Regions from separate parts of the Priestia sp. FSL W8-0001 genome, predicted to be linked through region 1. Evidence: riboswitches for the same ligand, from Rfam matches in the RefSeq annotation. Region 1 holds a riboswitch; the other holds the start of a gene.
The links. A riboswitch is a leader RNA that binds a small molecule or an ion and turns the genes downstream of it on or off. The one in region 1 is predicted to bind manganese.

Region 1 (4,666 bases):
ATGTTGTTACGGTTATATGCTACACTTTTGATATCCAAATACTTACTAAATTTGAGAGAAACTAGCGAGATTTTTCTCCTTAGCATAAATGTTCATTTTTGTTTTTAATTTGACGGAATAGATAATGTAAAAGGATTAGAAAGAATGTTAGAAGGAGCGACGTTTGTGAAAGTATTAATTGCAGATGATAATATAGATTCAATTGAAATCTTAGAATATTTTATTTCTCAGGTACCTGGCTTTGATGTCATTGGCTCTTGCAGGGATGGTGAAGAGTTAATTCAGCAAGTAATGGTACAAAGTCCAGAGCTTATTTTGGTAGATATTAATATACTGAGCATGAGCGGATTAGAAGCTGTCAAAGAATGTTTGAAGATTAAACCAGATTTACGCTTTATCTTTATAACAGGGTATGATCAGTTTGCGGTTGAAGCTTTCGAATTATCTGCGCTTGATTATATTATTAAACCGATTGAAAATCAGCGTTTATATGTAGCTTTAGAGCGCGCTAAAAAAACGCTTGCTAAACAAGAAAAAGACAACTCAACTAAATCAAGAGCAAAGCGATTACCTGTTAAATTTAACGGATCTACTTACTATATACCAATTAACGAGATTGTTTTTATTGAAAAATCAGGAAAGAAATGTTTAATATTCACACAGTTGAGAACATATGAAACATATGAAAACATCAGTGATATTTATATGTATTTAGATCCAAACGTTTTTAGCCAAACGCATCGATCTTATATTGTTAATCTGGAAAAGGTCTCTCATATTACTCCTAGAAATGAAACGTACCTAGTCTACTTTTTGAATTTTGATGAATATGCTCATATCTCGAAATTGAAAATTCAAGAAGTGCAAAAGCAGCTCCATGATCTAATGGTCAATTAACAGTTGAATTAAATACACTTGCACGTAACAGCAGGCGAGTCTTTGAAACGGTTCGTCTGTTTTTACGTCTTGCTTATGAGAAAGGAGCGAATGACTCTGGAAGGGAATTATAATTTATTTACCGTTTTGCTGGCAATAGTAGTGGGCATTCTAGCTGCTTATACAGCCTTAGACTTAATTGAAAGAAGCAGTAGCTCATCACGCCTCATAAAAAATGGGTGTTGATGGCAGTTACAGCGAATGCACTACAAGATGATATTGAAAAAGAAGTGAACATGGGGCTTGAAGATTATATCACCAAACCCATCCATTTTGAGACATTTTTACACAAGTTAGCACGTATACTGAATGGAAAGAAATAAATAACTATTCTTCCATTGACAAGTTGGAAAAAGTTACGTATTATGATAATAACTTAATACACTTACTTCGTCTAAGGAGTAAAGGGGAGTAGCGTCAGGGAAACCTGAAACAAAGTCGTCATTCCATGGATTCTGTCCATCGGCTTTGTTGGCATAACGAGTTTATTTATGCTTAGCAAGACCTTTGCCATATTTGGCAAAGGTCTTTTTGTGTTTTCTTTGCCGAATTAGGGAAAAAGATTAGTAAGAGAGAAAAGAGAGGAGAATGTTTATGGATGCATCATTGTTATTAGAATATGGGTGGGTGTTGCTTGTTCTCATCGCCTTAGAAGGAATTTTAGCTGCCGATAATGCGCTTGTAATGGCAATTATGGTAAAGCACTTACCAGAAGAGCAGCGTAAAAAAGCGTTATTTTACGGGTTAGCGGGGGCATTTATCTTCCGTTTTGGTTCACTATTTGCAATCTCGTTCTTAGTGGATGTTTGGCAAGTACAGGCAATCGGAGCAGTATATTTACTGTTTATCGCGATTAATCACCTCGTAAAGCGCTATTTGAAAAAGTCAAAACATGATGAAACCGTTACAAAGGAAAAAAAGGGTTCAGGTTTTTGGATGACTGTTTTAAAAGTAGAGTTAGCAGACATTGCGTTTGCGGTCGATTCAATTCTTGCAGCGGTAGCTCTTGCTGTCACGCTTCCAAATACTCCACTACCTAAGATTGGTGGGCTAGATGGTGGACAGTTCGCCGTTATTTTTGCAGGTGGATTAATTGGATTAATTATCATGCGTTTTGCAGCAACATGGTTCGTAAAATTATTAAATCAACGCCCAGGTTTAGAAACGGCTGCGTTCTTAATTGTTGGTTGGGTAGGGGTTAAATTAGCAGTATATACGCTTGCTCACCCTGAATTAGCAATTGTTGATGAGCATTTCCCAGAGTCAAAAGGATGGAAACTTTTCTTTTGGATCGTGCTGATTGCAATTGCTGTTGGCGGCTGGTTCTTATCGAAAGGTAAAAATCAAAGTGAAATTGAAGGTTCAGATGATGCACAAGATGCATTGAAAAAAGTAGATCATCAATAATCAAAGAGGCTGAGACATAAGTAATTCAGCCAACGATAAACCTGAACGATTGAGAGTTACTCGCTTTTAATCATTCAGGTTTTTTGTTGATTGTGAAAACAAACGTATTCTAACAACGTAAAGAGGTGAGAAAAGGAATTGTTCTTCTTTTTGGAAATTTGTTTTGTTATGTCCCACCCTCTTTTTTGCATGAGAAAAGCAGGTGCCTAGAGCACCTGCTTTTAGCCATGTTATGAAGTTGTTAAAATTATTTGTTTTGCCCGTTTAAATGAGCTTGAGCTTGTTGTACTAGACGTTTTGTAATTTCGCCACCAACTGATCCGTTGCTACGAGCAACCGTATCAGAGCCTAAAGTTACTCCAAATTCTTGAGCGATTTCTGCTTTGTATTGATCTAAAAATTGTCCAACGCCAGGAACTAATAATTTATTTGATTTAGCCATGGTTTCATTCTCTCCTTTTTTAAGTTCAACGAATAATTATCGTTGTAGTCGTAGTATGTACTCTCGTTTTCTTGCCATACTGGTAATGGTTTGAAGGAGATAATAAAAAGCCCAACTTCAGAAGAAGTTAGGCTTTCTTGTTTTATTTTACAACTGCATATTGATCAACTGATTGAGCAAATGATTTTTGTAGAGATTTTACTTGCTCTACGTACGCATCAGATACTTGTTGAAGCTCTTCACGCGTTTTCTTTTGCTCTTCTAGTAGCTGTGTGATGACTTGGTGGTATTGCTCTTGTGCTTGTTTCACCATTGTATAACCAGTTTTGCTTTGGTTTACAGATAATGATTGTAGCTTGCTTAATGCTTCGCTCATGCGATTCGTCCACTCTTCGTATGAGTCTGCCACAGCGTTGCCTGCAGTTTTACGTAAATTTTCAACTGTTCTTTTCTGAAGGTTTTCAAGCTCAGCTTTCCATTGCTTATCAACTTCTTGAAGTTGTTCAACTGCTTTTGAGACAAATTCTTGCTGTTGCTCTAATGTTTTTAACGTCCAAAGCTCAACTTGCTTATTTCCTTCAGCGATGTTTTCTAATCCTTTTGTCCATTGATCCCACATTGCATCGATTACTGTTTCATACTTTACTGTTGCCATAATCAAATTCCTCCTCGGTTGATTGGCTTGCGAACAGAATAAATTTATGAAACGTTAGTGGTGTTTGTCGTAGGTGTAAGGCTTAACATTTCAGCTAGCTCGCGAAATAGCCGTTATTTTTATATAAGGAAACGCAGCATCAAACTACGTGACTCCTTTTGTACATGCAAATTACTTTTGATTCTCATCTTTTTTTGTACCTGAGCTGAATGGAAAAAACATGTCTGTATACATGGAAAAGAATGAATCCAACATATTTTGATATTGCTCTAATGATGAAGCCCACATCGTTAAGTATTGTTCGCCAGCTTCCGTTAATGAGTAGATACGTCGAGCTGGTCCTTCAGCAGATGTATCCCATTGTGAAGTAATAAGGTTATCTTTTTCAAGCTGTCTCAAGGTGCGATATACGTTTCCTTGGTCGACGGATGTAAAGCCAAAGCTCATTAGCTGTTGAATTAGCTTATAACCATGTAAATTCCAACCCCGAAGGCTCAGTAATAAAAAAGGAATCATAAAGTTTTTTGGTGCACCACTAATCGATTTTTCAAGGTTAGCGGAGTTTGAAGCAGAGGCGTTATCTTCTTTACTTGTACTCAAGTTAATCACCCCTTTTTGGTAATTTGTCTCTATATGTGTAATTTACACCTAGATGAGATAAAAGTCAATCATTCCCTTGGGTTTTTTTAGAAAACGACAAAAAAACAAAAGGTTTCGACAATTTCTGTCAAAACTTTTCAAAAATAATCAAATATTGGGAATTGTTTATCGTATCAAACAACTCTATAATAGTATACGTAAGATATTTTTAACACTTTTACATTTTGTTGGCGCAAGTAGAAAACAAATTAAACAATAGTAAGCGTTCTTATTGATGATAATGATTGCGTTTACTTCGTGCTTCCTAATATGTCCACATGCGTTTTCGTCATGAGCATATTGAGAGCCATCACTTTTAATTACGTGGAAAGGAGATGGAAAATTGGAACAGCAAAAGATGTTAGATCCGTTTCAAGCATGGAAAGACGTATATGACAAAACTGAGTCTTACTGGGGAAAAGTTATTGGAGACAATATGAACAGAGAAGAGTTCTCACAAATGATGGGAAACGTTCTGAACATGAACCTTCAGTATCAACAAGCTATTAACGAAGTAACAGGGCGCTATTTTCAACAGGTCAACATTCCAACAAAGGAAGATGTAGCAAACGTAGCTTCACTTGTTA
Region 2 (4,666 bases), 1.5 Mb from region 1:
GTAAAAGAGTTAGATTATGATGTATTACATACAATTTTTGAGTGGAGGACAAGCTGGCTAACACCATTTTTTATTTTTATTACAACGTTAGGATCATGGTATGTTACGGCACCAATTTGGCTTGTCCTTGTTATACTGTTGATGTATAAACGCCAAGGCATATCAGCCTTATTCATTACCCTTGTGTTTTGGGGGGTACGAGGGTTAAATTGGCTTTTAAAAGAAATTTTTGAACGTCCAAGACCTGGATGGAGTCAGCTAATTGACGCATCACACTACAGTTTTCCAAGCGGCCATGCGATGAATTCGAGCGCATTTTTTGTGGGACTATTATGCCTTGTTTTAGCGTATTCCAAGACACAAAGTGTGAGAAGTATTGCCTATACAAGCTTTATTCTACTAATCATATTAGTTGGGTTCAGTCGAATGTATTTAGGTGTCCATTACTTAACAGATGTATTAGCCGGTTATGCTTTGGGTATCTCTTGGGCGATTAGCATGTATCAGCTCTATTGTAAATTCATGCAGTCTTCTTTAAAGAAATACCAGTTCCCGACATAATATATACCATTACAAATTCTTAACGAATATTTCATTTTATTGATTTAGAACCAAACGGTTATCCACTGACTTTAACAAGATGATACACTAGTAAAAGCATGGCGAACGCCATGCTTTTTTGGAGAGATTTATGCTAAGGTAGTTTAATTATAAAAGAAAGTATGAATAAAACATGTATTTGAAATGAAGGATTTTGATCTATCTATCGCTAATATAAATGACATAGTATTAATTCATACATAGGATGCAGGATAGAACATTGAGGTTTGGAGGGAAGACATTTGAATGTGTGGACGAATTTAAAAAAACAGTTAAATATCATTACGGAATACGATGTTACAATTATGCAAACAGAAGAAAAAGGAGAAAGAAGAGGATATAAACCGGTTCATCGTTTAACGGTAAAAGCTCTCGACCATCAAGATGCAGCGGTTAAAGTCTTTCAACAGTTCAACATTGCTGACAATTTGCCAAAAGAATGCAATGCTCGTTTTATTAGTACAGGAGATATTTTATTAATTGATGAAGGTACTAAAGGAAAGTATTATTATAAACTTTGGACGGATGGATGGCAAAGAGTAAATCGGATTCACGTCCGGTAAATCAATTATTGATAAAGCAAAGCGACCAATCAGGCCGCTTTTTTATTAAAAAAGTTAATAGTCGCGCATATGGTGTCCAGGACCATTTTTGCGTTTATTTGCTGTATGCTCATCACCATGTGCCTCTTGCTCCGCAATAATGGCTTCTTGAGGAATGTGGTTGTTTTTCTTTGGTGAATTAATGCGATTACGATGTTTTTTGCCCATATGATCACCTCATTTATTTAAAAATAGTGTTCTTGAGTAGCTTTCCTCGAAACATGTTTTTCATTACGCCATTTTTTTCAGTACATAGTTCAGCAAAAACGTTGGAATAATGAAAGGCAGAGAAAGAAATCAGTAATTAATTCGACAAATTATGTTATAGTGAGAAGGTAACATTTTTACACAATAGGAGGTACAAAGATGAGTGTACATATTGGGGCAAAAAAAGGTGAAATTGCAGAAACGATCTTACTCCCTGGAGATCCGCTTCGTGCAAAATACATTGCGGAAACATTTCTAGAAGATGTTACTTGCTACAATGAAGTTCGCGGAATGTTAGGATTTACAGGAAAATATAAGGGAAAACGTGTTTCTGTACAAGGAACAGGGATGGGCGTTCCGTCTATCGCTATTTATGTAAATGAGTTAATGAATGAGTATGGTGTTCAAAACTTAATTCGTGTCGGAACTTGTGGGGCGATTCAAAAAGATGTAAAAGTTCGTGACGTTATTTTAGCTATGTCTTCATCAAGTGATTCACAAATGAATCGCGTGAAATTTGGACCTATTGACTATGCGCCAACTGCGAATTTCGACTTATTAAAGCGTGCATATGACGCTGGAGTTGAAAAAGGATTACACCTAAAAGTAGGTAACGTTTTCACTTCTGATCAATTCTACAATGAAGATGGACAACTAGAAAAGCTGGCTGCACACGGTGTACTAGCAGTTGAAATGGAAACAACAGCACTGTATACGCTAGCAGCTAAATATGGGCGTAATGCGCTGTCTGTTTTAACGGTAAGCGATCACATCTTTACAGGTGAAGAAACAACAGCTGAAGAGCGTCAAACAACATTTAATGATATGATTATCGTTGCTTTAGAAGCAGCAATCAATGAGTAATAAATAGTTGAATTCTGTTCGCAATTCCCTTATAATATCTTTATGAATAAGATTCCTTAAAGGGGAGTAGCGTCAGGTTTTTCCTGAAATAAAGTCGACATTTCGTAGAGAAATCTACCGGCTTTATTGGCATAGTAAAACAATGTCTAGCAAGACCTTTACCGATTAGTGGTGAAGGTCTTTTATTGTTTAAATGAGAGATAAAAGATGTAACCATAATCGTTTGTTCTTATTTTTATGTTAAAAAGAGGAGAAGCGATGATTCGTTGAAACGAAAAAAGAAACTATTTTTAATGGTAGCATTCCTTGTGTTGAGTAAATTATTTTTACTTGCAATGTTGACCTTGGAGGTGAAAAATCCGCCTCGATTTCAACATTTATTTGGCTTAATTTCAGTCAGCTATTCATTAAATTATACGGAAGTTCCACCTCGACGTTAATGAGTAGGACTTCACTAAAAAAGAGCGTGCAGTTTACGCTCTTTTTTAATGGTGTGAATTAGAAAAGAAATCGGTTCAACACGATCGTAAAAAATATATTTTCAATTCAAAGAAGATATGGTACGATAACCTACGTTCAAAACGGCTTTGGTTTTCGTGAGAGTCGAAAATCAATTTACTATATACTATGAGGTGATTTAGTGAGCGTAGCAGCTATTAAGCAGCAGTGGTTTTCAAATATCCGAGGAGATATTCTCTCAGGAATGACCGTTGCACTTGCATTAATTCCCGAAGCACTTGCATTTTCCATCATTGCAGGAGTAAATCCTATGGTAGGTCTATATGCTTCTTTTTGTATGGCAATTGTCATTGCATTTACTGGGGGAAGACCAGCAATGATTTCTGCCGCAACTGGTGCAATGGCTCTTTTAATGATTGATCTAGTGAAAACTCATGGGGTTGAGTATTTGTTTGCGGCGACAATCTTAACTGGAATTATTCAGCTCGTTTTAGGTGTGCTGAAAGTTGGAAGGTTTTTATCATTTTTACCACAAACGGTTATGTTTGGTTTTGTTAACGCGTTAGGGATTTTAATTTTCACTGCTCAATTTCAGCATTTTAAAGGTGCGAACTGGGCTATGTACGCGATGGTAGCAGGAACATTATTAATTGTATATGTATTCCCTCTTGTAACTAAGATAGTTCCAGCACCATTAGTAGCGATTGTATTTATGACGACCATGGCCATTTTTGGTGGAGGATTTGGCTTGAAAACGGTAGGAGATATGGGAGAGATTACGCGTACACTACCAGCTCTTCATTTTCCAGCAGTAGAATTATCACTAGAAACATTATTGATTATTCTACCGTATTCACTACCGTTAGCGATTGTAGGTTTGTTAGAATCATTACTAACTGCGACAGTTTTAGATGATATGACGGATACAGATTCCAATAAAAATAAAGAGGCACGTGGACAAGGTTTTGCTAACATAGTTACAGGTTTATTCGGTGGAATGGCAGGATGCGCTATGATTGGACAATCTGTAATCAACGTAAAATCAGGTGGACGTGGAAGACTTTCAACACTTATAGCAGGCGTGTTTTTATTATTTTTAATTATGGTGTTAGGTGATGTTGTAAAGCAGATTCCAATGGCCGCGCTTGTTGGCGTCATGTTTATGGTAGCGGTAGGCACGTTTGATTGGCGATCTGTTAAAGACATTCATAAGTATCCTGTATCGGATTCTGTTGTTATGATTGCAACAGTTGTTGTTGTAATGCTTACACATAATTTAGCGCTAGGAGTTATGGTTGGTATTGTCATTAGTACGGTCGTGTTTGGTTGGAAAATGGCGAGATTAACAATAATAAAAGAAGAAGAGTCTGATCGAATAGTTTATCACGTTAAAGGTCCTCTTTTCTTTGCAACAACAACAGCTTTTGTAAATGCATTTCATTACGAAGATGAACAAGCAATAATTGTAGTTGATTTTTCAAACTCTTACGTTTGGGATCAATCTGCAATGTTAGCCGTGGCGAAAGTTATAGGAAAGTATGAAAGCAATAATAAAAAGGTAATATTACAAGGGATGAACGGTGCTACCAAAAAAGCGATGGGGCGAATTGGCTTAGAATCTTCGATATAGATAGCATAAAGAGGTGACTATTCACCTCTTTATTTTATTGAAAACGATAAAATGCATATTATAATCATATTGTCATTAAATAAGGGAGGTGTTTTAAATAATTGTTAAACGAGGTTCCACCACTTCCTTAAAGGTCATTATTTTTCTAATCGGAATTGCAGTGTTTACTTTGTGTATTTATTGGATGCCTGTGTGAACCATTAAAGACGTAGAAGCACATCCTGGTAGGGATTACTCGCTCTATCCCCTTTTAGTATGTGCGTATGGAATTTGTATTACATTTTCTTCATTGTATTAATGATAA

Region 2: it holds a riboswitch for manganese, as region 1 does, so the genes downstream of both, MKZ18_RS14145 (SulP family inorganic anion transporter) here and MKZ18_RS06295 (TerC family protein) in region 1, are expected to answer to the same signal.

The regions. Positions count from the first base shown of each region.
Region 1 covers NZ_JBBPAL010000001.1:1,200,186-1,204,851, forward strand. Annotated here, with positions in the region: gene MKZ18_RS06285 (response regulator) at 145-897, shown strand; gene MKZ18_RS06290 (hypothetical protein) at 1,122-1,259, shown strand; yybP-ykoY riboswitch at 1,331-1,433, shown strand; gene MKZ18_RS06295 (TerC family protein) at 1,531-2,343, shown strand; gene MKZ18_RS06300 (alpha/beta-type small acid-soluble spore protein) at 2,591-2,785, opposite strand; gene phaP (polyhydroxyalkanoic acid inclusion protein PhaP) at 2,928-3,440, opposite strand; gene phaQ (poly-beta-hydroxybutyrate-responsive repressor) at 3,612-4,040, opposite strand; gene phaR (polyhydroxyalkanoic acid synthase subunit PhaR) at 4,423-4,666, shown strand, end outside.
Region 2 covers NZ_JBBPAL010000001.1:2,651,292-2,655,957, reverse strand. Annotated here, with positions in the region: gene MKZ18_RS14165 (phosphatase PAP2 family protein) at 1-561, shown strand, start outside; gene MKZ18_RS14160 (hypothetical protein) at 843-1,163, shown strand; gene MKZ18_RS14155 (hypothetical protein) at 1,218-1,370, opposite strand; gene deoD (purine-nucleoside phosphorylase) at 1,569-2,273, shown strand; yybP-ykoY riboswitch at 2,323-2,482, shown strand; gene MKZ18_RS14145 (SulP family inorganic anion transporter) at 2,914-4,362, shown strand; partial or broken gene MKZ18_RS14140 (DUF2975 domain-containing protein) at 4,460-4,666, shown strand, end outside.